Regions from separate parts of the Chryseobacterium sp. 22543 genome, predicted to be linked through region 2. Evidence: riboswitches for the same ligand, from Rfam matches in the RefSeq annotation. Region 2 holds a riboswitch; each other region holds the start of a gene.
What was found. Region 2 has a riboswitch for S-adenosylmethionine ahead of ACTJIP_RS18195 (TonB-dependent receptor plug domain-containing protein). Riboswitches for the same ligand answer to the same signal wherever they lie in the genome.
Positions count from the first base shown of each region.

Region 1 (10,432 bases), on a different contig from region 2:
TCCGTTGACCACAGCACGGTTGATTTTATCTTTATTATTTCTTGTATAGCTCTTCAATAGATTATCAGCATCGGTAAGATCACTTTTAATCAAAGCATAAATCTCTTCAAGACTTGCTCTTTTCTTTCCTACAGTGCTTGTTGTAGAAGGTTCAGTATAAATGGGAGCCGTCAAAGCTGACTTATCTTTCAGATAGCTGAACTGATAAAAGCTGGCAAGGTTCAAATAACAGAAGGCACGTAATGCTTTTGCCTGTCCTTTCACCTGATTTTTTTTCTCCTGACTTCCTTCTGTCCCGTCAATTCTTGTAATAACATTATTCATATTATTGATGGTAGAATACAACATGGTCCAGATAAATAACGGACGAGAAGCCGTACTGTTTACCATTTCTGTAAAAGCGTAAGTAGAAGCAAATCCATACTTATTGGTTAATACAGCTACATCGCTTCCCATTGCATCACTGGCTCTTAAAACAGTGGAATATCCAATATTAGCATAGGTAGTTCCATCGTTATTAAATTTTGCCCAGGTACCGTTTACTACAGTTTCTGCACTTTCAGCAGTTTTGAAAACTTCCACACTGTTAGCCTGATCAGTCGGAGCAGTGTCCAGATCGCTTTCACAGCTTGTCAACGCTAAAAATCCGATAAGTGCAAACGATAGATATTTTAATTTTTTCATTGTTTCAATTTTAAACGTTATAGTATTGCCTGAAGACCAAAAGTGATTGTTCTCATTGCAGGGTATCTGTAATAGGTGGTTCCATCCAAAGCCTGTTCAGGATCCATTCCCTTATGTTTATAGAAGGTTAAAAGATTCTCTGCCTGAATATAAATTCTGAACTTTTTAAGTCCGATTTTCTCAAAATAATCCTCAGGAAGTGTATATCCTAAGCTTACATTTTTAAGTCTTGCATATGTCCCTGAGTATAAGAATCTGGATGAGTTTGACGTCCAGTTATTTGTTGTTGTACTCAAGCCCGGAACATCCGTATTAGGATTATCAGGCGTCCATCTGTTTAACATTTCAGCACTCCATGCACGTCCTCCCAGACTTCCGTTGTGCATGATGGAAGTATAATCATTGTCCAGAATTTTTCCACCAATTTTGAATGTCAGCAATCCTGAAAAATCAAAATTTTTGTAGGTAATGCTGGTACTGATTCCTCCGGTCAGTTTAGGCAAAGCAGAACCCTGCAAGAGTTTTGTTGCTTTTGAATATTCTGAGGTAGTTCCTTCTACTGAATTTCCGCTCGCATCTGTAGAAACCGTTTTCCACAATGGCTTTCCATTGCTTGGATCTACCCCAACCCATTCCGGAATATAGAAATCATATACGGAACCTCCTACCGTTAATAGCTTGGTTTGTCCCACTACAAGTGGCCCTGAAGGTAACTTGGTAACTTTATTGTTTAAGGTGCTTAGGTTTACATCTACATTCCACTGGAAATTATCATTCTTAATTGGGGTTGTGAATAATGAAAATTCAAATCCTGTATTTTGGATAGTTCCAATATTGGCAGGATAATCACTAATTCCCAGAGATGGTGCCACTGGCATGTTAAATAGAAGATCCTGACTTTTTCTTTTGAAATATTCAATATTTCCTTTAATTCTGTTATTCAGAACAGCGAATTCTAATCCTACATTTAAATTAAGGTTGGTTTCCCATTTCACATTATTGGTAGCCGTTTTTTCAAGTGTTGTTCCCGGTTCTCCACCAAGACTGATAAATCTGTACAGCTCCTGATAAGCATAATAAAGCGGCTGTCCGTTTGGTCGAAGTAATTTATCATTTCCCTGACCTCCGTAACTGGCACGTAATGTCAACTGATTAAAGACATTCAGGCTTTTTACAAACTCTTCATTGGAAATTTTCCATGAACCTCCAACTGACCAGAATCTCCCCCATCTGTTATCCTTTTCAAATCTTGAAGAACTGTCTGCTCTTCCTGATGCAGACAGGAAATAAGTATTATTGTAGTCATACTCTACTTTTCCAAGGAAACTCAATAAGCTCAATTTATTACTGTTCCCACTGAAGCTTCCCAGTAAAGAAGCAGCATCCGGTTCATAATAATAAGGGAGAGAAAACTGGCTTCTTGTTCCGGAAATCGTCTGATAGTCATATTTATAGAATTCATGTCCTGCTAAAGCATTTACATGGTGTTTCCCAAATTTCCTATCGTATGTCAGAATATTACTGGTTGTATAAGAAAGTGTTCTGGTATTGGTTTTCGTTACTGAACCTCCAATCTCAGCGCCTTGTCCCAGCAATGGATTTGAATAATAATGTCCGTTATAATTCACCAAATCAACAGAAAAGCTTGTCTTGAATTTCAACTCCGGTAAGAAAGTGAATTCCATAAATCCTTTTCCTGAGAAGTTATCTTCTTTATTTTCGTTTTTGTCTAATGGCAGTGTTGCCGCGGCATTTTGATTCTGAAGCGCACTTGTTGGTCTGTATTTTCCGAAATCATAAATCGGGTTTCCATCTGCACCCAAAATATAGCTTCCATTTGCATTTCTTTCGTAATAAGGATAGAATGAAGGAATAAATCTTGCAGCATTGATGATATTACTTGAATTGGAATCTGAAGAAGTGGGCGCCTGCTGAATACTGTTTGTATAGCTTAAGTTTACCCCAACATTCAGCCATTTTTTTACTTCAGAATTGATCTTTAACCTGGTATTGTATCTTTTATATCCTGATTCAATAGCCATTCCCTTATCATCAAGATAGCCCAATGAAAAGAAATAATTGCTCTTCTCACTTCCTCCGCTGATATCAAGATCTACCTGATTTCTTGAAGCAACTCTCTGCAAAATATCCCTCCAGTCGTCATTCCAAAGTGGTGATGCTCCGGGTAATAATTTCCCATCGGTTCCCACCGGTTTTGGATATCCTGTTCCATATGGATTGATCCCAAGTGTAGAAACAAGATTATCTGTTGCCATCTGTGCAGCCTGTTGAGAAGACACTTTTCCGGACTGATATCCGTTTCTCAAGGCTTCCCAATATAATTGAAAGTATTGATCTGTATTTACCTGTTCGTAATCTTTTACGGCTCTTCCGGAGAATCCCTGGCTGATATTAAAATTAACTCTAGCTTCTCCTTTTTTACCTGATTTTGTGGTAATGATGATAATCCCGTTTGCTCCTCTTGATCCATACAACGCACTCGCAGTGGCATCTTTCAAAACACTGATAGATTCAATATCACTTGGACTGATAGAATTTAGGTTTCCATCAAAAGGGATTCCGTCTACTACGTATAAAGGATCACTGGAAGCACTTATAGAACCAATCCCTCTAATTCGGATGGTAGAAACCGCTCCTGGCTGTCCTGATGCACTCGTCGTTTGAATCCCTGCAACCTGTCCTTCCAATGCCTTGGTAATATTGGTTACAGGTCTGTTGTTGATCTTATCGCTGGAAATGGTAGCAACGGAACCGGTATAGCTGTTTCTTTTTGCTTTTCCATAGGCTACAACTACAACTTCGTCAATTTCTTTTTCATGAAGGCTGTCCTTTTCCGGCTTAGAATTCTGTGCATGTACACTGGTTACTCCCAGAAAAAATGCAGCAACCGGAGGTATCCAAGTTTTAGAAGCGAATAAATTTTTGCTAATCATAATCAATTTCATTTATCATATATTAAAATTTTTCCCTTTGCAGAAAAATCAGCAAAGGGCATCGATAAATACGATAAACCAAATGCTTATTTTTCCTTAAAAGGCTGAACGTAACACCTTGCCCAATGGGTAGGTTGTCAAGATTTCACAGGGTCAGTTCCCTCCATCTTTCTTTATAAGCCGATCGAAATATGGTTGCAAAGCTAAAAACTTTTAGTCTACAAAACAAGTAGACTTATTATTTTTCATGATAAATTTTCAAAAATTAACATAAGATTTTAATAAAACCCATTACTGTAAGGAGTTGCAATCATTACCATTTTATCAAACATGATAAATATCATTATTAATAATACAATTGAACGAACGTTAATTTGTGCGGAAATTTTTGAGCATTTAATTAAAAAAAGTTTTTAATTTTATAGTATGAAAGTTTTGATTATAAACGGACCTAACCTCAACCTGTTAGGTACCAGAGAACCGGAAATCTATGGAAATATCTCTATGGAAAACTATTTGGAAATTTTAAAATCCGAGTTTCAATCTCATGAATTAAAATATTATCAGTCAAATATTGAAGGAGAGCTTATCAACAGGCTTCAGAAAGATGATTTTGATGCCGTAGTAATTAATCCGGGAGCTTTCACCCATTATTCCTATGCGATTGCTGATTGTCTAAAAAATATCAGAAAACCCAAAGTAGAAGTTCATATCAGCAACATCTATAAAAGAGAGGAATTCAGACAGAAGTCTGTGACAGCTGCCAATACGGATGCAGTTTTATCTGGCTTTGGAATGGATGGATATAGATTGGCTATATTAAGCTTAAAGTAATTTTCAAATAATATCTGCGAAAAATTAGAAATAAAAAAGCCTCATCGATGATGAGGCTTTTCTGTATGTTATAAATAACTATTAGATAGTTTGTTCTTGTAATTGAGGTCCTGAAGCAACTAATTTCTTACCTTCTTCAGTATCACAGTATTGCTCAAAGTTTTTGATATATCTTGAAGCAAGATCTTTTGCTTTTTCTTCCCAGTCTGAAGCGTTCTCATAAGTATCTCTAGGATCTAAAATACCTGTAGAAACGTTTGGTAACTCAGTAGGAATTTCAAGGTTCATGATTGGAACCTGAGTTTTAGGAGCATTATCAATAGAACCGTCAATGATTGCATCAATGATCGCTCTGGTATCTTTCAGAGAAATTCTCTTTCCGCTACCGTTCCATCCTGTGTTTACTAAATAAGCTTTAGCACCGTGCTCCTGCATTTTACCGATCAATGTTTTAGAATACATTGTTGGGTGCAATGTAAGGAATGCTTCACCAAATGCAGGTGAGAAAGATGGCTGAGGCTCTGTGATTCCTCTTTCTGTTCCGGCCAATTTAGATGTATAACCGCAAAGGAAGTGGTATTGAGCCTGATCTTCATTTAAGATGGAAACCGGAGGAAGTACCCCGAATGCATCTGCAGAAAGATAAACAATCTTCTTAGCATGACCTGCTTTAGAAGGCAATACAATTTTGTTGATATGGTAAATTGGATAAGAAACCCTAGTATTTTCTGTGATAGATCCGTCAGTATAATCTGCTATTCCATTGTTCACTACAACGTTTTCAAGAAGTGCATCTCTCTTGATTGCTCTGAAAATATCCGGTTCTTTTTCTTCTGATAAGTCAATTACTTTCGCGTAGCATCCTCCCTCATAGTTGAATACTCCGTTGTTATCCCATCCGTGCTCATCGTCACCGATAAGGTATCTTTTAGGATCTGCCGATAAAGTAGTTTTACCTGTTCCTGAAAGACCAAAGAATAAAGCAACATCACCTTTTTCTCCTACGTTTGCAGAACAGTGCATTGAAGCCATACCTTTTAATGGAAGGTAATAGTTCATCATGGCAAACATTCCTTTCTTCATTTCACCTCCATACCATGTACCTCCGATGATCTGTAGTTTTTCTGTAAGGTTGAACATGATAAAGTTCTCAGAGTTTAATCCCTGAGCTTCCCAGTTCGGGTTTGTTGTTTTTGATCCGTTGATTACTGTGAAATCCGGCTCACCAAAGTTTTCCAGTTCGTAGTGAGAAGGACGAATAAACATGTTTGTCACGAAATGTGCCTGCCATGCTACTTCAACAATAAATCTTACTTTAAGTCTTGTATCTGCATTTGTTCCACAAAAAGCATCTACTACATAAATCTTCTTAGCTTCAGAAAGCTGGTTCATCACTAGTTCCTTACAAGAACCGAAAATTTCTGCTGATGTAGGTAAATTTACTTTACCATCCCAGAAAATTGTATCTCTTGTAACATCATCCTGAACAATATATCTGTCTTTAGGTGAACGACCTGTGAAAATCCCTGTTTTTACTGATACCGCGCCAGATTCTGTAAGTTCAGCTTTCTCAAATCCCTGATTTTCAGAAGAAACTTCAGCCTGATATAATTCTTCATAAGAAGGATTGTACACTACTTCATAGTTTCCTTTAATCCCTAATTTCTCTAAATCCTGGATGATTTTAGTGTTTTTCATTTTACTTATATTTTCTATTTCTTTATTGACTTCAACAAAAATAATATTAATTATTTGTTAAAGGTGGTTTAAATATACTGATATAAGTCAGAATGACAAATAAAAAAACAGGATCGTAATGATTTGATTATAAATCAATTATATTTTCCCATTCAAAAATAGTTGTAAAACCTTTCTCCCAAAAATAGTTCTTGTAGTCCCCAAATTTGGCACTCATTACAAAATCTCCCCCCCATGCGCCTAAACTTTTGACAAAAGAAGGGCAATCTGAGAATATTTTTTCTTTAACTGTGGATATTTCAAGAAAATCAGCAATTTTACGCTCATGAATCATCATTAATTCGGAAAATTTTTCCAATTCACTGCATAACATTATTTTTTTTGTGATATTTGAAAATTCTTCAATCAATTCAGGAGACTTCTTTTTTGATTTATAAAAGTTGATCCCTTCTCTGCTATCCTGCTTCTGATTTAAATGAATAAAAATCAGCTCATTTTTAAATGAAGGATTGAAATTTACCTTCTCATATTTAATCTCAGGTTTGCTTTGAAATAGAACTGCAGATTTTTCTTTTGCCACTGCAATATCATATCCGCTTCCTCCTAAACTAATTGCATTAAGATGAAAAGGATCAATCCCAGCCCATTCTGCAAGATTGTTCATCAAAGTAGAACTGCTACCAAGACCATAGTCTGCAGGAAACTGAAGATTAGTTTTTAAGTGGTAAGTAAGATTGAATTTGAATTTAGTATTAGAAAGCTTCTGAACATTCTTTAATGTTTTGACAATAAATTCAGCGCTTGATGGAATATTGGTTTCTAAGACCTGCCAGTTTTTATAATCAATGACCGCCTTCAACCATAATTTGTTTTGATGATAAGCCTCCCAAAGAATAAGTGACCTCTCATCTTCTTTTTCTTCAAAGAAAAACTCTTGTCCCAGCTTGGTAGGTACCGCTAAGACAAGAGCTCCGTCGATTGCGAAATATTCTGAAGTAAGCATAAGCTTGCCCGGTGAAAATATCGCGTTCATATATTTTTAGTTAGATTGCAGAAGCAGCATCTACTGATCCGTCAATTTTCTTGATCAGTCCCTGAAGGGTTTTTCCTGGTCCTACTTCTACGAAGTTGGATGCCCCATCTTTAATCATATTCTGAACAGACTGCGTCCATTTTACAGGACCGGTAAGCTGATCGATCAGGTTTTGTTTGATTTCGTCAGGATTCGTTACCGCTGTTGTAGTGATATTCTGATATACAGGAATAGTTGCTTTTCTGAATTTTGTTTTTTCGATAGCTGCTGCCAGTCTTTCTTGTGCAGGCCGCATCAATGGTGAATGGAAAGCTCCATTTACTGGTAGTAACAATGCTCTTTTAGCACCTGCTTCTTTCAGTTTTGCACAAGCTTCTTCTACTGCTGGTGTTTCTCCTGAGATCACCAATTGTCCCGGGCAGTTATAATTTGCAGGAACAACAATTCCACTGATTTGCGCACAGATTTCTTCAACCTTAGCATCATCTAATCCTAAAATAGCAGCCATAGAACTTGGATTGGCATCACAAGCAGCCTGCATAGCTTTTGCTCTTTCGGAAACTAATTTCAAACCGTCATCAAAGGATAGAACTCCGTTGGCAACCAATGCTGAAAACTCTCCTAAAGAGTGTCCTGCAACCATTTCAGCACCAAGACCGTTTACGGCTTTTAATGCTGCTACTGAATGTATAAATATTGAAGGCTGGGTAACCTCTGTATTTTTAAGATCCGCGTCCGTTCCGTTAAACATAATGGAAAGAATGTCGAAACCTAAAATTTCATTGGCAGATTCCATCAGATCTTTAATATCTTTTCTAGAATCATACAATTCTTTTCCCATTCCTACGAACTGAGAACCCTGCCCTGGAAATACAAGTGCTTTCATGTATTAAATTAAATATTATGCAAATATAACTATAATGTTAACAATATTCTTTTAAAGAACAATAAATCATGTTAAGGTACCAGTCTGATTACTCTGTAACCCGTGTTTACATAAGCACCGTTAGCTTTAGATTTTACAAACTCAAATTTTGTAGCAAGCTGAGTCTGAACTTTATTCATCTGTTTAAAGATTTCACCTTTTTTATTCTCTCTGGTTAACATGTCATTGACAACATCAAAACCTACGATAGCATATTTTGGTGGAGTTTTACAGTATTTGCTTTTGTAAGCAGCCAGTATTTCTTTTTCAAAGGTACCGTCTGTATTGATCTTTCTATCCATCAGATAGACCAAACTAGCCTGGCTCAGCTCATCAACTTTTTTCTCAAAAGTTGGAGAATAGAACATACTGAACGCTTTCACGCCCTGTACTTCCTTAGAAATAGCAATAATTCTGTTGGCAAAAGCATCTCCTGCTGCATTATCATCATTAGCAAGAATAGCAATAACCGGTGCAGACTGACCTGTCATCATATTCTGATCAGGCTGAATATCCGCCGGAGAGTTGACAATAATGATATTAGGATTTTTCACAGCTTTTTCAAGCCCAGCTTTGATGTAATTGGCATTTTCTTTTTTGGCATCTGCCACTACATATATTTTCTGGTCAGAATAAATTCCTTTTACTTCTTCTACAATCTTATCAGCATACGTCTGATTGTTGGTTTCAACGATAATAAGATTATTATAGTTATATAATTCCGGAGTGTTGGCAAATGGTGCTACAATCGGGATTTTCTGATTTTTTGTAAAATCAAGAACATCAATTACATTAGATTTAAAGAAAGGTCCGATAATAAGATCTGTATTATCAGGGTTAATCTGTGTCAAAGAGTTTTTGAATGATGCTTCATTTCCAGAATCTACTATTTTGACATCCAGTTTCTGTCCTCCTCTGACATTCCTTTCAATAGCAAGCTTAGCTCCTGTTAAAAAGTCAAGTGCCATTGCTCTGTACTGCGTTTCGTTTGTGCTGTACCCGAATGGAAGCATTAGGATCACACTAAGGGCATCACCATTTTTCTTACTATATGCTGCATCCTGTTTTTTGATCTTTAAAACCATTCCGGTTTTCAACCCATGAGAAAGGTCCGGGTTAAGAGCAATAAGCTCATCTATAGAAACACCGAATTTATTCACGATGGAAAATACAGTATCTCCCTGCTGAACGGTATAGGTTACATAATCATCTCCTGCAACAACATTGGTAGAGGTAGTTGATTTTTCGTTCCCAGAATCCATTTTTGCTTTTGGATTTGCGGTCTCAGCAACACTATCAGTATGTGTGTTATTATTGGATGTTTTTATTTTAATGGTTTCACCAGGTTTAAGTCCTTTTTCTTCCAATCCTGGATTTAAAGCAAAAAGATCCTGCTGGCTGATTCCAAATTGTTTTGTAATTCTGTAATAATTATCTTTAGACTGAATCAAATAGGATTCTCCCTCTACAGAAGTAGTAACAACTGTAGGTGTAATCGTTGTTATTGTTTTTTCTACAGGAGCTTCAGCATGTTTTTCTACTGTCACAGCTTGTTGAGTACCACCATACTTTTTAATGCTTGCAAGAGGTAAGGTGATTTCATCTCCGATTTTCATGTGGGAATCCAGGTCAGGATTCAGTTTTCTCAAATCAGTTTCAGAAATTCTGTATTGTTTTGTGATGCCATAGATCGTTTGCTTTGGCTGCAAAACAATTTTACCCATGGAAGAAGTACTTGTATTTGAAGTTACTTTTTCTACTGGAGCTGTTTTTGTGACAACCGGAGTGGCTGCTTTCTCTGATTTTATAGTTAAAACATCTCCGATAGCCAGCTTGCCATCTTTATGTTTTGGGTTTAGCTTCAGCAATTCATCTACAGTCATTCCATACTTTTTGGCAATGTTGTAAGGATTATCACCTTGCACAACCGTATGTGATTTCTGAGCTGAAACTCCCAAAACCATACATAAACTGGATAGAATAAAAAACCTCTTTATCATATTCGATAATTATAATTTACAAAAATACTTCTTTAAAATTAAATGGCAACAATTATTAATTTGGAATCTTGAACCACCATTTCTTCCAAACAATTTTCAAGCCACGAATAACCATAATCTGAAAAGAATACACTAAAATTATAGACTCTCTCTTGCCATGTTTTAGCTGGATGAACATCTAAAAACAGATTTTCAAGTCTTTCCAGTAACTCATTTTGTTTTATTTTCTCAGCATGGAGCAGACGTTTTTTCATTCTTTTGAAAGACTTCAATTGTCTCACTTCTTCTGCCTTCACCATATTTC
Region 1 is NZ_JBQENH010000004.1:172,127-182,558, forward strand. It holds gene ACTJIP_RS15240 (RagB/SusD family nutrient uptake outer membrane protein) at 1-684, opposite strand, end outside; gene ACTJIP_RS15245 (SusC/RagA family TonB-linked outer membrane protein) at 702-3,638, opposite strand; SAM riboswitch class I at 3,722-3,820, opposite strand; gene ACTJIP_RS15250 (type II 3-dehydroquinate dehydratase) at 4,065-4,472, shown strand; gene pckA (phosphoenolpyruvate carboxykinase (ATP)) at 4,554-6,170, opposite strand; gene ACTJIP_RS15260 (GYDIA family GHMP kinase) at 6,298-7,203, opposite strand; gene fabD (ACP S-malonyltransferase) at 7,214-8,089, opposite strand; gene ACTJIP_RS15270 (LysM peptidoglycan-binding domain-containing protein) at 8,161-10,128, opposite strand; gene bshC (bacillithiol biosynthesis cysteine-adding enzyme BshC) at 10,167-10,432, opposite strand, start outside.
Region 1: linked by a shared signal. The riboswitch ahead of ACTJIP_RS15245 (SusC/RagA family TonB-linked outer membrane protein) and the one ahead of ACTJIP_RS18195 (TonB-dependent receptor plug domain-containing protein) in region 2 are both predicted to bind S-adenosylmethionine.

Region 2 (10,432 bases):
AAAAGCAGCTGGAAGAATGCCATGAAGCTCCGTTCTATACCTTAGGCCCTTTGACAACTGACATTGCGCCGGGCTATGATCACATCACTTCAGGAATCGGGGCGGCGATGATAGGATGGTTTGGATGTGCGATGCTTTGTTATGTAACACCGAAGGAGCATTTAGGACTTCCGAATAAAGAAGATGTAAAAGTTGGGGTGATTACCTATAAGCTGGCAGCTCATGCAGCAGACCTTGCAAAAGGTCATCCGGGAGCTCAGTACAGGGACAATGCATTAAGTAAAGCCAGATTTGAATTCAGATGGGAAGATCAGTTCAACCTTTCATTAGATCCAGAGACGGCAAGAGCTTATCATGATGAAACATTGCCGGCAGAAGGAGCAAAAATTGCCCATTTCTGTTCTATGTGCGGACCAAAATTCTGCTCAATGAAAATTACTCAGGAAATCCGTGAATCTGCAGAAAAAGGAATGCTGGATAAATCACAGGAATTCATTGAAAAAGGGAAAGAAATCTATATATGATCCTGGTAATCACTCCTGAATTGATGGTTCCGAACGAAACTGATGTGATTAATCAACTATTTAAGGAAGGACTTGATCTGCTTCATATCCGTAAACCATGGATCAACAGAGATGAAATGATTGAATTGATCAGCCAAATTGATGAAGCGTTTCATTCACAGTTGGTGTTACATACACATTACGATCTGGGGAAGGAATATAATATTTCAAGATTTCATTTCAGAGAGATTGATCGAAAGGAAGAAACTTATAAACCTTTTGCAGAAGAAAATACCATTTCAACTTCAGTACATGATATCACAACCTATAATACTTTGGACAAAGAATGGGAATATGCTTTCATAAGCCCGTTCTTTCCAAGTATCTCCAAAAAAGGATATGGATTGGATTCTACTATTAAAGATGAAATAAAACATAGGAACCATCCGGATGTAAAATTAATTGCTCTTGGAGGAATTGATCAGGATAATATTCAGGAAGTTTTCAAAACAGAAGCAGATGGAGCAGCTTTATTAGGTGCCATCTGGGAAAGTGAAGAACCTTTAAAAGTATTCAAAAAATGCAGGAACGCCCTTATGTCATGAGTGTTGCAGGCTTTGATCCAAGTGGTGGAGCAGGCTTGTTATCAGATAGTAAAACCTTTGAGCAATCGAAAGTGATGGGACTTGGAGTATGTACAGCGTTGACACTGCAAACAGCCTCCAAATGTCTTAGTCTTGAATGGCGTCCTGTAAAAGAAGTGACTGATGCTATTCAGGTACTGATGGAAAATTATCCGGTTTCAGCCGTGAAAGTCGGAATAGTGAAGGATGCAGAATTTCTGGGTGAAATTGTAAAAACGGTAAAGATTAGCAATCCTGAAGTAAAAATAGTTTGGGATCCCGTTCTGAAAAGCACTTCCGAATTCACTTTTTTTGATCTTAAAACACTTCCTCAATTAAAAACGGTTATTAATAAACTTTGTTTAATAACCCCTAATTATAATGAATACAGTGTTTTAAAGGAACACAATCTTTTATCAGATACAAATCAATGCTCATTGCTGATCAAAGGAGGGCATAGACAAGATCATTTAGGAACGGATATTTTAGTTGAAAACGGAAAAGAAACTCTTTTAGTTCCAGTCGAAGACCATCAAATATATTTTCCTAAACATGGTTCAGGCTGTGTTTTATCATCAGCAATTACAGCAGAACTCGCCAAAGACGAAAGCATGGAAACAGCCTGTAAACAGGGGAAATTATACATTGAAAAATTTTTAAAAAGCAATTCCTCTTTATTGGGAACGCATTCATTATAAACATGGAAAAACTACAATACATATCACAGGGAAACACAATACAGGAACAGGAACTTCATATCCGAAAGGCTTTAGATAATGGGATCAAATGGCTGCAGGTAAGATGGAAAAATGCTCCTGAAAATGAATTAATCAATCTTTGTGAAATTTCAAAACAGCTTTGTTCAGAATATCAGTCGGTTTGTATCATCAATGACCATGTACAGCTGGCAAAAGAAATAGGTGCTGAAGGAGTTCATTTAGGTTTGAATGACCGGTCTATTGAAGAAGCCAGACAGACTTTGGGAGAAAATAAAATTATTGGTGGAACGGCCAATACCCTTTCAGATGTCATCCAGAGAATTAATGAATCTTGTGATTATATAGGTTTAGGTCCATTGAGGTTTACTATAACCAAAGAAAAATTGAGTCCTGTTCTTGGGTTTGAAGGGTATCAGGAAATTGTCGATGGATTAAAAGAAAAATCAATCGACATTCCTAAAATATTTGCCATTGGAAGCGTTACCCTTGAAGATATTTTGCCGTTACAAGAGATTGGCATTTATGGTGTTGCCGTATCCGGACTCATTACCAAGCAGCCAACGATTATTAATGAACTAAAAAAAGTAATGATATGAACAATCAGAAATTAGAAATAGCAGGAAGAACTTTTGAATCAAGACTGTTTTTAGGAACAGGCAAGTTCGGAAGTCTGAAAGATATGGTACAATCTGTCATCGCATCAGAAACGGATATGGTGACCATGGCACTGAAAAGAATTGATGCACAATCCAGTGAAGATGATCTGCTTGACTCATTAAGAGAAACCAATGTTCATCTTCTGCCTAATACCTCCGGAGCCAGAACAGCTAAAGAAGCAGTATTAGCCGCACAATTAGCCAGAGAAGCACTGGAAACAAACTGGGTAAAACTGGAAATTCATCCGGATCCGAAATATTTACTGCCGGACCCTATTGAAACATTATATGCAACCGAAGAACTTGCCAGGCTGGGATTCATTGTGATGCCTTATATTCATGCCGATCCTGTTCTATGCAAACGTCTTGAAGATGCCGGAACAGCTGTGGTAATGCCTTTGGGAGCACCTATCGGAACAAATAAAGGATTAAGAACCCAGGACTTTCTGGAAATAATTATCAGCCAGAGTAATGTTCCTGTAGTGGTAGATGCTGGAATCGGTGCGCCATCAGATGCAGCAAAGGCCATGGAAATGGGAGCGGATGCCGTTTTGGTGAATACAGCCATTGCCGTTGCAAGAAATCCGCTTAATATGGCTGTCGCTTTTAAAGAAGGTGTGATTGCCGGAAGAAGAGCTTTTGAATCAGGATTGGGAGCCATTGCCAACCATGCTGAAGCCTCAAGTCCGCTTACTTCGTTTTTGTTTGAATAAATCAGGATTATGAAAAGCTTTAAAGATGTTTTTGAACGCTATCAATGGGAGGAGGTAAGGAGTAAGCTTGAAAAAGTAAACCTGTTTGATGTAAGATCCAGTCTTCAGAAAAAGAATAAAACCCTTGATGATTTCCTGAATCTTCTGTCACCGGTGGCTTCTCAGGAATTGGAACTGATGGCAGGAATGACACAGGCACTTACCCAAAAACGATTCGGAAAAACCATTCAGTTGTATGCTCCGCTCTATCTCAGTAATGAATGTCAGAATATCTGTACCTATTGTGGATTCAGTCTTGATAATAATCTGAAAAGAAAAACTCTTTCCGATACAGAACTGATGATTGAAGCATCAGTTCTGAAATCAATGGGTGTGAATCATGTACTGCTGGTAAGCGGTGAAGCCAATAAAATAGTGGGAGTTCCCTACTTTCAGAATGCTGTCCGAAAGTTAAAACCTCATTTTTCCAATATTTCCATTGAAGTTCAACCTTTAATGGAAGAAGAATATAAACTGCTTCATGAAGAAGGAGCACATTCCGTATTGGTATATCAGGAAACCTATCATCAGGATGTTTACAGAGAATATCATCCGAAAGGTAAAAAATCAAATTTCCATTTCCGTCTGGAAACTCCGGACAGAATAGGACGGGCGGGAATTCATAAAATTGGGCTAGGAGTTCTCCTTGGACTTGAAGATTGGAGGGTTGATAGTTTTTTCAACGCTTTACACATAGATTATCTTCAGAAACAATACTGGAAAAGTAAATTCTCGGTTTCCTTTCCAAGACTCAGACCGGCAGAAGGAATTATTGAACCTAATTTTATTATGGAAGATAAAGATCTTCTTCAGCTCATTTGTGCCTATAGAATCTGGAATGAAGACCTTGAAATCTCCATTTCTACCAGAGAAAATGAGGTCTTTAGAAATAATATTGTATCTCTGGGAGCTACAGCCATGAGTGCAGGCTCAAAAACCAATCCCGGAGGGTATGCTGTCGATAAAGAATCTCTGGAGCAGTTTGAAACCAGTGACGAACGAAGCATGGATGAGATCAGACTTATGATTAAAAAAGCGGGCTACGATCCTGTGATGAAAGACTGGGATTCAGTATATAGTGGATTTTAAACTTTTAAACCATGAAGAACTTTGAAGAGCTGAAGCTAAATTAAGAAAAATCGAAGATTTTAAGGCCATATCTTCTTAAAGCAAAGCTCAGCTTAATTTTCCTTAAAAACTTAAAGAATCTTAATGGTTCAATTATCATAAAGTATGAAAAAAGAAGATCATTTTTCGCGATACAGCCGGCAGATATTTATAGAAGAGATAGGACTGAAAGGACAAAAGAAACTCATGGCTTCAAAAGTCCTTGTCATAGGAGCGGGAGGTTTGGGAAGTCCCATTATTCAATATCTGGCCGCTGCAGGAGTGGGAACTTTAGGCGTTGCAGATTTTGATGAGGTTGAAATTCATAATCTGAACAGACAGATCATTCATACTGAAAACAGCGTAGGGTTATCCAAAGTGAAGAGCGCCGAAGCATTTGTAGAAAAGCTTAATCATCAGGTTACATTTACAGGAATCGAAGAGAAAATAAATAAAAATAATGCTGAAGACATCCTTTCTCAGTACGATGTAATTGTAGAGGGGTCAGACAATTTTTCCACAAGATATCTGGTGAATGATACCTGTATAAAATTGAAAAAAACTTTGGTCTACGGAAGTATTCTGGGATTCTCAGGACAGGTTGCCGTGTTCAATCATAATGGAAGTAAAAATCTGAGAGATCTATTTCCGGAACCTCCTTCTGATGAAGATATGCCGGATTGTGACAGTCTTGGTGTATTGGGAGCTCTTCCCGGAATAATAGGAAGTATGATGGCTCTTCAGACCTTAAAAATCATCACTGATCTTCCAATAATTGTCAATCAGTTGACATTGGTAGACACGCTGAACTGGAGATTTCAGACGATAGATTTCTGATGTAAATATAAACACTAATATCGCTAATATTTTCACCAATAACACTAATTCAATATCAATAGAAAGAGGCAGTAAAAATTATTACTGCCTCTCTTATTTATCTTAAGAATTATTGTGCCTGCTGCATTACGCCTCCATTATCTTCTTTTTTAGTCTGGTTTAGGATATTCGGATCCTCTTTCGCCAGTTTATTTCTTGTCGGAATTTTATAATTGATGGAAAATCCGAAATTTCTCGTGTCATACTTGCTGCTGATCATTACCGGAGTTCCTGATGGCGGATTAGAACGTACCTGCATCATCTGTCCGTTGAAAATATCATTCGCAAAAACTGAAAGCGTCAGACGGTTGTTCATAAACTTCTTCGTCAGCGTAATATCAAGAGAGTTGTTGAATGGTTTCTCTGCCGTGAAATAGAAATATCCTGCCTTTGGAGTCAGATAGCTGTAATTGGCTGTCATTTTGATGTCTTTAGGCAAAAGAATCTGAGTCATAATATTGAAAATCCAAAATCCTTTATTATTCAGATTGTCGATTTCATGTTTCTGGTAACCAGCATATAAGTACATGAAGTTAATTTTATCAGGATTAAAATCAAACTTCATGATTTCGCTCAAAGGCTTGCTGAAAATCATAAAAGGAACCGGTAATCCCACGTTGAAGTTATGAATTTTCATATTCGAAATATTCACCTGCTCGTTGTAGAGTTTTCTTCCGTCTTTTCGGATGATCTGTGCCACCTGATTGTTTGCTGAACTTACGCTATACCCGATAAATGCATAATCAAAAGCCGAAATTTTCAATTCATAATTATCAAAAATAGTAGGTTGTAGATTCGGGTTACCATTAACTTCCGTACTTGGTCCGGAGAACGTTACGTTATTCGGGTTCAGGGCAGAAATACTTGGTAAGCTGATTTTTCTGTTGTAATTCGCAGCAATATAAACCTGATTCATCATGTTATACTGTACACTCGCGTTCGGGAAAAATTTAAATTTATTGAAAGGAATCAAATTCGCTTCCACCAGTTTTGCATCTTTATCGAAATATCTTGTTACCCCCGAAATGTCATAGTTTTCCGCACGGGAACCCAATGTGAAGTCAAACTTTTTCAGTTTAGCCTGAAACTCCAAATAGGTAGAAGCAGTTTGTCTTTGATATTCAAGATTCGTCAAGCCAAAACTTTCCGTATCATAATCCTGTTTTTCATACAATCCTCCAAAGCTTACCTTTCCACCATCAAGAAGCTTGATAGGCTGGGCATAATCTACTTTAAAGTTGGCAATATTCATTACAGATTCATTGTTCAGAATATCTTTTAAGCCACTCATTGCACTGTTAATTGGTGGATTGGGAGCTGCAGCAAATATACCATCCTGAAAATAATTGTCCTGAGAGAATTTACTGTCTGATCTTGTGTAGCCAAACTGAAAGTCCAGTTTTTGAGATTTGTCAGCAAAACGTTTCTGATACGTTACAACAGCTTCCTGTCTCAAGCTATTGGTATGGGCCACATCAGAAGATGTATAAAAAGCTTCTCTTAAATCCTTTGGATTGTTCTGAAAAGGTAAATCTCCATGACCGTTACTTAAAGTATAATTGTCATTATTATTGTGGTAAATATCGTAGTTTAATAATAATCTGTCCTGTCCTAAATCAAAAGTCAATCCTGATTTTGCAAAATACCCACGTCCGTATCTGTCGGTATGACTTGTTAAAAGCTCATCCTGTTGGCCGTTCAGCATACTTTCACGGTAGTTTTGACCAACATTCAGCTGCCATCCGAAATATTTATTTCTGGCATTTAAATTAACGGAGTTGGTCGTTCTGCTTCTATACTTGTTATAATTTGTGAAAGAATAATTTCCGGAATACGTAGCGGTTAAATATTTATTGGCATTTTTGTTCGTGATGATATTCATGATTGCACCTCCGGATGTAGCCGGAAATTCAGCGCCGGGTTGAGTGATTACCTCAATTCTTTCTACAGAATTGGCAGGCATTCCTTCAAGAAAGGAGTTCAATTCATTGGATGTGATGTTCAGAGGTCTTCCGTTAAGATATACTTCCAGCATTTTTCCCTGGTACATCATTCCTGCGATGTCGGTAGATACCAGTCCAGGAAGCTTTTTTATTCCTTCCAATACGTTTCCGTTGTTCAGCTGAGGTTGCTCGGAAAAGTCAAAAATAGTACGGTCTGCCTTTTGTTCAACTGCTTTTTTAGTTTTGGTGATGACTACACCTTCAATCTGCTTTTCCTGAGGTTTGTTGTTTTTTTCCTGTGAAAAGACAAAAACAGAGCTTAATAAGGATAACGCGAAAATCGTTTTTTTCATAATGTTTTTACTGATATCCGGTTAGACGCTGAAAAAGATAATTTGTTACGCTAAAATGTTGAAAATCGAATTTTAGGTTAAATATTTTTTTATTTACGAAATAATTATATCTTTGCCGGGTAATTATCAAGAATCTCTAGATGGGATAGCAACCTGCAAAAACAAGCAAGGTGCTGCAATCGATAAGCCGGATCTTCCGGAAAAAATGTTTATCATTCTATCATTATCCCATCTTGAATTTTTGTTTTAAAGTTAAATTCAAATGTTTAAAGACAAGGGAAATCTCCTTACATCAGTTATCTTTTATTCTTCGGATCATGAAGTGAATCTTCATTATTCCCATATGTTTTCATGCCATTTCTATATGCGCATGTGTTGTTGCTTCTAGCCTTTTCTATTTCTAAAAAATAATACAAACATTTCGAACATTTATGTAACCTTAAAATTTAGGGATACGGGATTTGTATTGCTCAAAAAACAATTTTTAACAACAAAAAGTAAACAACAAACAACATGCATAATTTCAAGAAAAAAATATTTGTTCCTTCTATTGCGCTTATTTCTACATTTTATTACGCACAGACGGACACGTTACAATCTAAGAAAATAGAAGATGTAGTCATCCTTGGATCAAGAGGTTCCGGAAGATCATTGACAGATACACCTGTTCCGGTAGACATCATTAATATATCAAAAATTTTAAAACAGAGCCCGACTAATAGTATCAGCCAGGCCTTAAATTATATTGTACCCTCATTTTCATCCACTTCTCACACGGTTAACGATGGAACTGACTTTGTAGATCCTGCTCTTTTAAGAGGTTTAGGTCCGGATCAGGTTTTAGTTTTACTCAATGGAAAAAGAAGATACCAGTCTTCATTGATTAATGTTACCCTCACACCGGGAAGAGGATCTGTGGGAACCGATCTTAATGCTATTCCAGCTTTTGCTTTAGAAAAAATTGAGGTTTTAAGAGATGGAGCTTCTGCCCAATATGGTTCTGATGCCATTGCTGGAGTCGTTAACCTTGGATTGAAAAAAAGATTGGGGCTTTCCGGACAGGTGTTTTTAGGTGGATATGCTTCACCTGTTGCCAATAATTTCTCCGGAGGAGTGGATGGACAGACCATTTCTGTAGACCTTAATTATGGAGCTAAAATTGGACAGACCGGATTTTTTAACGTTACAGGTTCTGCCCAATACCGAGACCCTTATTCCAGAGCCGGAGTAAGAGAAGGAGATATCTTCAATGCCTATAATGCCATTAATTACAGAGCATTACAGGATGGAGTGAATATTGATGGGTTGTATAAAAATATTACCAATACTTCCAATACTCAGCAGATTATCAATACAATTAAACAATATGCAGGTAAGGTTGGATATTTTGCACCGGATTTTCAGTCTCAGATTTCGGGAGCAAATAGTATTTCGGACCTTCAAAAATTATTAGGTAAAGATTTTACCTCCCAGGAACTTAATTACAGAGGATTAGAGAGAAAAGATTTCAGTCTGAGAGCAGGACAGTCTAAGCTGCAATCCGGACAGCTCTTCTTTAATTCTGAAATTCCTGTTAATGAGGAATGGAAGGTTTACTCATTTGGAGGTTACAGCTACCGCCTTGGAAATGCCGGAGGATTTTACAGACTTCCTAATACTGAAAGAAACATCAATGCAGTGACTCCCAACGGATATCTTCCTCAGATTGAAGCAACCGTAAATGATTATTCTCTCGCTGCAGGAATCAAAGGGAAATGGAATGGCTGGAATGTGGACTTCAGTAATACATTCGGGAAAAACGTCTTCAGTTTTGGGGTGGTAAATACCTTTAATGCATCACTTACAGACAGTTCTCCAAGAACTTTTGATGCCGGAGGCTCTGAGTTTTCACAAAATACCATCAACCTTGACTTTTCCAAAAAATATGATGTCCTGAAAGGATTGAACATTGCATTTGGAGGTGAATACAGACACGAAAACTATAAAGTAAATGTTGGAAAGGAAAATTCTTATGCTTCTTATGATATTTATGGACGTGTGGTAACCGCTAAAACCCCTGAAAATGAAAAAGTAACCGATTTCTTTGGAAATATAAGACCGGCCGGAGCTCAGGTTTTTCCAGGGTTTAGTCCGGAAAATGCAGTCTCCGGAAACAGAAACAGTATTGCGGCTTATGCAGATGCAGAGCTGGAGGTTACTGACGGATGGCTGCTGGAAGGAGCTTTACGATATGAGAATTATTCAGACTTCGGATCTACATTCAATTATAAGCTGGCAACCAATGTAAAGCTGGCTCCCAATCTAAACTGGAGAGGTGCTGTTTCTACGGGGTTTAGAGCACCATCTTTAGCACAAATCTATTATAGTTCTACTTCTACACTGATTCAACAGGGAAAAACTACACAGGTAGGTACTTTCAGAAACAATTCTGAAGCAGCACAGGCATTGGGTATTCCAAAATTGAAACAGGAAACCTCACAATCCTACAGCACAGGAATTACATGGAAGATTCCGTCATTAAGCCTGACTTTCACAGCAGATGCTTATTTAATAAAGATTAAGGACAGAGTAGTATTGACAGATCTTTTTTTCCGCCCTAATGGTAATTTTACCCCAGGTTCGGATCAGGCAGTTCTTCAGGACGCTTTTGATCTTGCAAGGGCAAGTGCTGCCAATTTTTTTGCCAATGCGGTGGACTCTCAGACGAAAGGGCTGGATATTACCATTTCTCAGAATTCAAAAATCTCATCAGGGATTTCTTTGGAGAATAACTTCGGCCTTAATCTTAATCAGACCAAAAGAATCGGAGATATCCATGCGTCACCTAAATTAGTAAGCCAGATTGATAATTATTTCTCAGAACCGAACAGAGTATATTTTGAAGAAGCTGTACCACGCGT
Region 2 is NZ_JBQENH010000005.1:103,147-113,578, reverse strand. It holds gene thiC (phosphomethylpyrimidine synthase ThiC) at 1-524, shown strand, start outside; gene ACTJIP_RS18230 (thiamine phosphate synthase) at 521-1,108, shown strand; gene ACTJIP_RS18225 (hydroxymethylpyrimidine/phosphomethylpyrimidine kinase) at 1,084-1,824, shown strand; gene ACTJIP_RS18220 (thiamine phosphate synthase) at 1,827-2,441, shown strand; gene ACTJIP_RS18215 (thiazole synthase) at 2,438-3,214, shown strand; gene thiH (2-iminoacetate synthase ThiH) at 3,224-4,342, shown strand; gene ACTJIP_RS18205 (HesA/MoeB/ThiF family protein) at 4,487-5,197, shown strand; gene ACTJIP_RS18200 (outer membrane beta-barrel protein) at 5,307-7,532, opposite strand; SAM-I-IV-variant riboswitch at 7,651-7,748, shown strand; gene ACTJIP_RS18195 (TonB-dependent receptor plug domain-containing protein) at 8,046-10,432, shown strand, end outside.

Region 3 (10,432 bases), on a different contig from region 2:
TGATGTAACAAGTACCAATGCTAATAATGACTTTTCCAGGAAGAGATTTGATTATTACATTGACAGCCATTGTTAGATCGGCAAATTAAAATTTATTATGGAAAACTTTGATAACCCTAATATAGAAAACCAAAGCTCTATAGACCTTAATAAGCAGGAAGAGCAGTTTCATTCGAGAATAGATATGATCGAACTTCGTGCAAGCCTGGAGAAAGTAAAATCTGAGATCGGAAAAGTAATTGTAGGGCAGGAGAAGATGATTGAACATCTTTTGGCAGCGTTACTTTCAAACGGTCATGTTTTGATTGAAGGAGTTCCGGGAGTGGCGAAGACAATCACCGCAAAATTATTAGCCAAAACCATTGACGTAGGTTTCAGCAGAATTCAGTTTACTCCGGATCTTATGCCTTCCGATATCTTGGGGACATCCATATTCAATGTGAAAAATTCAGAATTTGAATTTAAAAAAGGACCTATCTTCTCCAACTTCATCCTGATTGATGAGATCAACAGATCGCCGGCAAAAACACAATCTGCATTATTTGAAGTAATGGAAGAAAGACAGATCACCATGGATGGTACCCGTTATATTTTGGAAGAACCTTTTCTTGTTATCGCTACACAAAACCCTATAGAACATGAGGGAACGTACAGACTTCCGGAAGCCCAGCTGGATCGTTTTTTATTCAAAATCAATGTAGGATATCCTAATCTTGAGCAGGAAATCGCGATCATTAAAAATCAGCACGAAAGTAAAAAAGAAGATAAAACAGAAGGCGTAAACCGCGTGATCACAGCTGTACAGCTGAAAAACTACCAGAATCTGGTAAAAGAAATCATTGTGGAAAGTCAGCTGATGGAATATATTGCTAAGATTATCATCAATACAAGAGAAAACCAATTCTTATATCTGGGAGCTTCACCGAGAGCTTCATTAGCACTTCTTACAGCATCAAAAGCATTTGCAGCGCTGAGAGGAAGAGATTTTGTGACTCCTGAAGATATCAAAGAAGCAAGCTATGCTGTTTTAAGACACAGAGTCATCGTATCTCCCGAAAGAGAAATGGAAGGTCTTACTGCAGATGAAATTATCCGCCAGATTTTAGAAGGAATAGAGATTCCGAGATAGGTTATTAGATAATAGGTGACAGGGCAATAATCCCTAATCCCTTTTTTCTAAATCCTAATCCCTATACCCTAACCAATGAAAAACTTATACATCAATACACGTTTCTTTTTTGCACTCATCGGAGTGGGGATTCTGTATGTTCTGGCATTTTTCTTTCCGGTGCTGATGTGGGCAGCCTATATCGTGCTTCTGATTTGTTTTCTGGCTGCAATGGTAGATTTCCTGTTGCTTTTTAACCAAAAGAATGCGCTGCAGGTTCAAAGAATTTTACCGGAAAAACTGTCTAACGGAGATGAGAATTTTGTAAAAATTGACATCAAAAATAATTATAGCTTTACCATATCCACTAAGATTATTGATGAAATTCCTTTTCAGTTTCAGAAAAGAGATTTTTTAATCGAAAAACAGATCGCTTCAGGAGCGAATACATTCTTTCAATATTCATTAGAACCTAAGGAAAGAGGAGAATATCATTTCGGAGGTTTGAATATTTACGCATCTTCACCATTAGGTTTAATTTCAAAAAGATTTATTTTTCAGAAGGATGCTATGCTGCCATCTTATCCATCCTTTATTCATCTCAGAAAATATGAGCTGATGGCCATTCAAAGTGAATTTCTATTAGGTGGAATCAAAAGAGTCAGAAAGCTGGGACACACGATGGAATTTGAGCAGATCAAAGAATATGTTCCCGGAGATGATATCAGAACGATCAACTGGAAAGCTACTTCCAAGACCAACCGTTTGATGGTAAACCAGTTTCAGGATGAAAAATCACAGCGTATTTTTATGCTGATTGATAAAGGAAGAACCATGAAAATGCCTTTCAATGGATTAAGCTTGCTGGATTATTCCATCAATGCAACAATGGCACTTTCTCATATTATTTTGAGAAAGGGAGACAGAGCCGGTATGATGACCTTTTCCAAGAAAGCTGAAAATAAAATTGCAGCCGATAATAAATCCGGGCAGCTGAAAAAAATCTCTGAAGCGCTTTATAATATTAAAACAGATTTCTTTGAAAGTGATTTCAACCGCCTGTATCAGGATGTAAAATATTCTATCAATCAAAGAAGCTTAATTCTGCTTTTTACCAACTTTGAAACATTGGACGGACTGAACCGACAGCTGAAATATCTACGTGGAATCGCAAAAAACCATTTGCTGGTAGTTGTATTCTTCAAAAATTCAGAATTGCAGACGCTGATCAACAAAAATCCTGAAAATATGCAGGAAATCTATGATGAGATCATTGCTGAGAAATTTGAGTTTGAAAAGAAACTGATCATCCAGGAACTTCGCAAATATGGAATCTATACCGTATATACACTTCCGGAAAATTTGAATATCGATGTTATCAATAAATATCTTGAGATAAAAGCGAGAGGAATTTTATAACTTTGCAAAAGCAATAAGCAATAAATAATGAAAATTACACTTAACAGAATAAACGACGATTTTTTATTTGAATGTACAAATGCACAAGGAAATTCTATTCTTCTGGATAATACTTCCCAGCCGGGAGCAAAAGGCGTTTCTCCAATGGAAAGTGTACTGATGGCAGTCGCGGGCTGCAGCGGAATTGATGTGGTTTCTATTTTAAAGAAGCAGCGTCAGGATATCAAAAGTTTTCAGGCAGAAGTAGAAGGAGAAAGAGTACAGGTAGATGAAGCAAAACCTTTTAAATCCATTAATGTTAAGTTCCTTTTAGAAGGAGAAATTGATCCTAAAAAAGCATTAAAGGCAGCAGAACTTTCTTTTGAAAAATACTGTTCCGTATCAAAAACGTTAGAACCGAATGTAGAAATCGGATATGAAGTCTATGTAAACGGAGAAAAAATTTAATCTCTTATTTAAAAATAGAAAAAGCCGGATGACTCATCCGGCTTTTTTATTATTTATTACTCATTGCTGATTAAAAGGTAAGTCTTGGTTTTATCAGTTTCGCCACAGTGGCAGTCCATCCTGTCTGGTGAGAAGCCCCTACACCACGGCCGTTATCACCATGAAAATATTCAAAGAAGGTGATATAATCTCTGAAATGCTCATCGTAATTGAATTTTGGATTGCCTCCGTTGAAAGCCCTTTGCCCATGTTCATCCTTTAAAAATATTGAACAGAGCCTTTTGCTGATATTCTGAGCGACTTCATCAAGATTTCTTTTATCGCCGCTTCCTGTTGGAAATTCTACCTTAAGACTGTTTCCATAATAATAATGAAAACGCTGCAGGCTTTCAACAATCAGGAAATTGATAGGAAACCAGATCGGCCCACGCCAGTTGCTGTTTCCACCAAACATTCGGCTGTCACTTTCTGCAGGAGTATAGTATACCATATTTTCGGCTCCATGCACAGAGAATACAAAAGGATTTTCTTCGTATACTTTAGACATAGCACGGATTCCGTAAGAGCTTAGAAATTCTTTTTCATCAAGCATTCTTGTAAGAACCTTTGTTAATCTGTTTTTACGTAAAATACTCATCAGATGTTTTCTGCCTTGTCCCTCCTCATCCCAATGAGAAACGAGCTTGGTGAGTTCCGGCTTATTTTTTAGGATCCATTCCATTCTGGTTTTGAAATTAGGCATCTTTTCCAACAGCCTGTGATCCACAATTTCTACTGCGAATAAAGGAATTAAGCCGACAATACTTCTTAATTTCAAAGAAACACTGTCTCCGTTTCCAAGCTGCAATACATCATAGAAGAATCCGTCTTCTTCATTCCACAAGCCTTTTGTTCCTTCACCCAGGTTTTCCATAGCTTCAGCGATATAAAGATAATGTTCAAAAAACTTGATCGCCATATCCTCATATACCTGATAATATTGGGCAAGTTCCATCGCAATACGCATCATATTCAATGCATACATCGCCATCCAGCTTGTTCCGTCTGCCTGCTCAAGATGCTGACCGTCCTTTAGTTCCATATTCCGGTCAAAAGCACCAATATTATCTAGACCAAGGAAGCCGCCTCCGAAAATATTTTTACCATTTTTATCCTTTCTGTTGACCCACCATGTAAAATTCAGCAACAACTTCTGAAAGACTTTTTCTAAAAATAATAAATCCGGCTTTCCATTGTTTTTTTCATCAATCTTAAAAACACGGAAGCAAGACCAGGCATGTACAGGCGGGTTTACATCGCTCATGTTCCATTCATAAGCAGGAAGCTGTCCGTTAGGATGCATGTACCATTCTTTGGTAAGTAATAAAAGCTGTCCTTTGGCGAATTCCGCATCTATAATGGAGAAAGGGACGCAGTGAAATGCCAGATCCCACGTAGCATACCATGGATACTCCCATTTATCAGGCATGGAAATGATATCCTTATTATGAAGATGATTCCATTCTGTATTTCTTACATATTCGTTGAAATTTCTTGGAGCTTCAAAATTGGGATCTCCTTTCAACCATTTTCCGATATTGTAATGATAGAACTGTTTATTCCAAAGAAGCCCTGCAAAAGCCTGTCGCTGAACATTTCTTTCATCTTCATTTACTGTATCATTCTGAATATCGTTATAAAACTCTTCAGCTTCAGCTTGACGGATATTGAAAATATGATCAAAACTGTCAAAAGGTTCATCCATTTCGTCAGGAGACAACCTGAACTCAAAAACTTTTGATTCCCCAGCATCAATAATTTCATCAATAAGAAAAGAAGCTTTTGTTCCTCTTTTTTCAGGATTTACAGTATCTCCCTGATGAATAATAAAATTATTGATTCCATCTTTGAAATAAGTATTCTCTGCTTTGGGAGCTCCGTAAAGTTTGGAAGTATTGGTTTCATTATCACAAAATACACTCTGTGCATTTGAGTTTCGGGAATATAGCTTTTTGATCGAAATACTGTCATGACCAATATTAATACTTCCGTCATGAGACGCATTAACCTCTCCTTTATAAGTATTGTATCCCCATTTCCAGTTGTTTCTGAACCAGATTGTGGGAGCTACCAGAATAGGAGCCTCATGCTGGCTTCGATTACAAACGGTGACTCTGGCTAAGATATCGTTGTGATCGGCTTTACAGTATTCAATGAAAATATCAAAATATTCATCGTTATCAAAAATTCCGGTATCGAAAATCTCATATTCCGGTTCCTTTTTGCTTCGTTTTCCATTTTCTGTAACAAGATCATCGTAAGGAAATTCATTAATCGGATATTTATACACCATTTTCATATAGCTGTGGGTAGGCGTATTGTCCAGGTAATAAAAGATTTCTTTGATGTCTTCACCATGATTTCCCTGAGGGTTACTCAATCCGAAGAATCGTTCTTTTACCATTTTATCTTTCTTGTTCCAGAATGAAAAAGCAAAACAGAAAAGTTGCTTTACATCAGAAATTCCGGCGATGCCTTCTTCTCCCCAGCGGTAAGCATAGCTTTCAGCATTATTATGATTGGTAAAATCCCAGGCATTCCCGTTTGAGCTGTAATCTTCACGTACATTTCCCCACTGTCGGTTGCTTACATAAGGTCCCCAGTTTTTCCATTTAGTATCTTGTAATCTTTCTTTTTCGGCGGTCATATCTCATCATTTTTCCATACGAAGTTAGTTTTTTTGAAAAATAATTCCAATTTTTTTCATCTGAACAATTATTAATATAGTTTTGAAATACTTGTATTTAAGGGCTTTTTTAAATATTAAAATATTTTTTTTTTGAAATTAAAAGAAAAGAACTACCTTTGCATCATTCGTTCATTCAAATATTGAAAATGTTATCAAGAAAGGTTGAGGGATTAGACCCTATGAAACCTTAGCAACCCTTTGCGCAAGCAAAGAAGGTGCTACGTTCTACCAAAGTATTTTGGACAGATAACTTACTGAAGTTCTTTTCAGCCATTTCCTGTGGCATTTTCAATTGTATTTGTATTAAAATATAATAGAATTGAAAACAGAACTAAACTATATAAATCTTTCGTATCAAACCAATTCCCAAAAGGAATACCATATCCCGTTAAGCTATCAGCTTTTTGGGAAAGATCTGTTTACAGCACCCATTGTTTTAATCAATCATGCACTTACCGGAAACTCAGATGTATCCGGAGAAAAAGGTTGGTGGAAACAATTGGTAGGAGAAAATCAGATTGTTGATACCAATCAATATACGGTTCTGTGTTTCAATATACCCGGAAACGGTTATGACAATTTTTTAATTGAAGATTATGAAGATTTCACGCCTTCAGATATCGCCGCGATATTTCTAAAAGGGCTTGAAGCTTTACATATCAAAAATCTATACGCCATTATTGGGGGCTCTCTGGGAGGAGGAATTGCCTGGGAAATGCTTGCCAAGCAGCCGGATCTTGCAGAAGTATTTATTCCTATTGCCTGTGATTACAGAACACACGACTGGCTTCATGCACAATGTCTGGTTCAGAAATTTTTATTGAATGATAAAGAAGAACCATTACAGAAAGCAAGAATTCATGCCATGCTGTGTTATAGAACACCACAGTCGCTCAATGACAGATTTCAAAACCAATATAACCAGGACAAACAATGTCTGGAATCAGAAGACTGGTTGGTTTATCATGGTAATGCACTAAACGAAAGATTTAGTTTAAAAGCGTACAAACTGATGAATCATCTCTTGATGAATATTAATGCTGATGAACCATCATTGGATAAAATACAGGCACGAATGCACATGATCTCCGTAGATACAGACTTATTCTTTCCTGCTTCTGAAATCCGAATGTGTTTTGAAAACTTAAAAGAGAAAAATAAGAATGTTTCTTACCACGAGATCCAATCTATACACGGGCATGATGCCTTCTTAATGGAATATCAACAATTAAATAATATCATTAAAAACATTTTACAGAAGTAATGAAAAATGCTAACGAAATAAAATTTTTGAAGAACAGATCAATCATCAAATTTGAAGGAGAAGATTTCCTGGGAGAAATCGGGATTGACGGACGAATTTTTAAAGCGCTTACCTTAGCGCGTATCAGTGTAGGAGTAATTTCCCAGCAGGCCATAGAAAACGGAATTTCTATCTTGGTTCAGGAAATTGATGCAGAAAAAGCAGTTGCTTGTCTTATTGATGAGTTTGAAGCAGAAAGAAAATCTGGAAAAGTTTCTCAGATCTATAGTATCAATAATGTTTCTGTGATCGGTTTTGTAGCAGAAGATTTCAATAAAGTCTTTGCTGAGCTGGCAAGAAACAATGTTTTCCCATTACTTTTGAATCAGGTTGCGGGAGAAAACAGAGTCAACATCGTAGTAACTTCTTCACAGGATGAAAAAACCAGAAATATCATCGAGTCTGAAATTTTCAAAAAGCCAAAGACAGTTCATTTAGCAATTATAGGTCACGGAAATGTAGGAAAAACTCTGATACAACAGGTATTGGAATCTTCAGAAGAAATAAAAAGACGTAAAAAAATAGATCTTAAAGTTGTTGCAGTAGCCAATTCAAAGAAAATAGCTTTCAACAAAAAAGGATTTGATGCGAATTGGAGCGATGAGGTTTTGACTGCAGAACATCCTTCGAGTGTTCAGGAGCTGATTAATTTCTCCAACGAAAACCAGCTGGAGAACCTTATCGTTGTTGATAACACGGCAAGTAAGGATTTTGTGAAAAACTATCATGCTTTGGCAGAAAACGGATTTGATCTGGTTTCTTCAAACAAGATTTTTAATACCCTTCCGATTGAAGAATACAGAAAACTAAGATATACGTTGAATAAAAACAACAGACGTTATCTGTATGAAACCAATGTGGGGGCAGGTTTACCATTAATTGATACGATAAAATTATTACACCTTTCAGGAGAAAATATCACCAGAATCAAAGGAGTATTCTCCGGAACATTAAGCTATGTTTTCAACAATTTTTCTTTAAGAGACGATAAATTTTCAACCATTATCAATGAAGCTTTGGAAAAAGGATACACAGAACCGGATCCAAGAGAAGACCTATCGGGAAATGACGTAGCAAGAAAATTATTGATTCTGGCGAGAGAATTAGACTTAATTAATGAATTCGGAGATATCAATATTCAAAATCTGGTTCCGGAAAGTCTGCTTGAGGTTTCAAAATCAGAATTCCTTTCAAGACTTGAAGAACTGGACGAAGAGTATCAGAAAATAAAAGAAAATCAGGCGCCTGGGCATGTATTGAGATATGTAGGTGATTTGCATGGTGATCTGCAGAAAGATAAAGGTGAGTTAGATGTAAAATTGATTTCTGTTCCGGCAACTTCAGCTTTAGGACAATTAAAAGGTTCAGATTCAATCTTTGAAATTTACACAGAAAGCTATGGTGAAAATCCTATCGTTATCATGGGAGCAGGAGCAGGTGCACAGGTAACAGCCAGAGGAGTATTCGGAGATATTTTAAGAGTAAGTGAAACTAAATAATATTTAATCTAACATCTATCAATTTGGCAGTGTAACCATAACGGCAATTGTCATTCTGAGCATAGCGAAGAATCTGATGGTTACAATGTAAAATTGATCAATTAAAACTATATGGAAAATTTTGAAACATCAGCAATAAGAACCCAGACTGAAAGAAGTCAGTTTGACGAGCATTCTACACCATTATACCTTACTTCCAGTTTTATATTTCAGGATGCGGAAGATATGAGAGCAAGCTTTGCAGAAGAAAAACCAAAGAATTTATACAGCCGTTTCTCTAATCCAAACGTAACAGAATTTACAGATAAGATTGCTAAGATGGAAGGTGCAGAAGCAGGATATGCGTTTGCTACAGGAATGGCTGCCATCTATTCTACATTTGCTGCTTTATTGAATGCCGGAGATCATATCGTGAGCTGCCAGTCAGTTTTCGGATCTACGCATACTTTATTTACTAAGTATTTCCCGAAATGGAATATTGAAACCTCTTATTTCAAAGCAGGAGATGCTGAGAATGTTGAACAATATATCAAGCCCAATACAAAGATCTTATATCTTGAAACTCCTACCAATCCGGCTATTGAAATTCTGGATCTTGAGTTCTTCGGACAGATTGCGAAAAAGCACAACCTTATTTTTATTGTAGATAACTGCTTTGCAACACCTTATCTTCAGCAGCCGATCAAATATGGTGCAGATATTGTTGTACATTCAGCGACGAAATTGATTGACGGACAGGGAAGAGTGTTAGGAGGAATAGCAGTAGGAAAAGAAGACCTGATCAGAGAAATTTATCTTTTCGCAAGAAATACAGGACCTGCATTATCTCCTTTTAATGCCTGGGTATTATCAAAAAGTTTAGAAACATTGGCGATCCGTGTAGAAAAGCACTGTGAGAATGCATTGAAAGTAGCTGAGTTTTTAGAAAGTCATCCGAACGTAGAATTAGTAAAATATCCATTTCTGAAATCCCATCCAAGTTATGAAGTCGCTAAAAAGCAAATGAAGCTTGGAGGAAATATCGTAGCATTTGAAATAAAGGGAGGAATAGAAGGCGGAAGAAACTTTTTAGATAAGATACAAATGTGCTCACTGTCTGCTAATTTAGGTGATACAAGAACGATCGTTACCCACCCGGCATCTACAACCCATTCTAAATTATCCGATGAGGAAAGAAATGAAGTAGGTATTACGGCAGGATTGGTTCGCTGTTCGGTAGGTTTGGAAAATGTAGAAGATATCATAGCAGATCTGAAACAGGCTTTAGATTAGTTAATCGTTGACAGTTTATAAAAAACCAAATGAATAGAGAATACACAGAATTAGTAATTTGGATGGAGGGAAGAAAGTTGGTTAATCTAACTTATATCCTGACTGCCAACTTTCCTAAAGAAGAATTATTGGCTTTAACAGGTCAGATAAGAAAAATGGTAACTTCAGTTTCGTTCAATATAACGGAAGGAAGTAGAAGGCAGAATCCCGAAGATACTTTACCGTTTCTGCAGATTGCCGGGAAATCTCTTTATAAACTGGAAACTCAATTCCATTTGGCTTCAGACCAACAATATATTTCTAAAGAAGATTTTAAAATAATCAATAAAAAAATCCTCTTATGCAAAAAACTGGTCAGCGGATTTATAAACTGTTACAAATTGATAGAAAATGAAAAATAATATACAAGACGCTCAGCTTTCAGCACTCAATGTTCAACTTCAGAAGAGAATTCTGGTTCTTGACGGAGCTATGGGAACAATGCTTCAGAGATACAAGTTTGAAGAAGATGACTATCGTGGAGAGCGTTTCAAGGATTGGGAGCATCCGGTAAAAGGAAATAATGACCTTCTTTCTCTCACACAGCCTCAGGCGATTGAAGAAGTTCACAAGAAATACCTGGAAGCAGGGGCTGATATCATTGAAACCAATACATT
Region 3 is NZ_JBQENH010000004.1:10,515-20,946, reverse strand. It holds gene ACTJIP_RS14500 (AAA family ATPase) at 98-1,129, shown strand; gene ACTJIP_RS14495 (DUF58 domain-containing protein) at 1,205-2,527, shown strand; gene ACTJIP_RS14490 (OsmC family protein) at 2,555-2,974, shown strand; gene ACTJIP_RS14485 (MGH1-like glycoside hydrolase domain-containing protein) at 3,045-5,660, opposite strand; SAM riboswitch class I at 5,849-5,955, shown strand; gene ACTJIP_RS14480 (alpha/beta fold hydrolase) at 6,022-6,966, shown strand; gene ACTJIP_RS14475 (ACT domain-containing protein) at 6,966-8,504, shown strand; gene ACTJIP_RS14470 (O-succinylhomoserine sulfhydrylase) at 8,616-9,776, shown strand; gene ACTJIP_RS14465 (four helix bundle protein) at 9,806-10,177, shown strand; gene ACTJIP_RS14460 (homocysteine S-methyltransferase family protein) at 10,167-10,432, shown strand, end outside.
Region 3: linked by a shared signal. The riboswitch ahead of ACTJIP_RS14480 (alpha/beta fold hydrolase) and the one ahead of ACTJIP_RS18195 (TonB-dependent receptor plug domain-containing protein) in region 2 are both predicted to bind S-adenosylmethionine.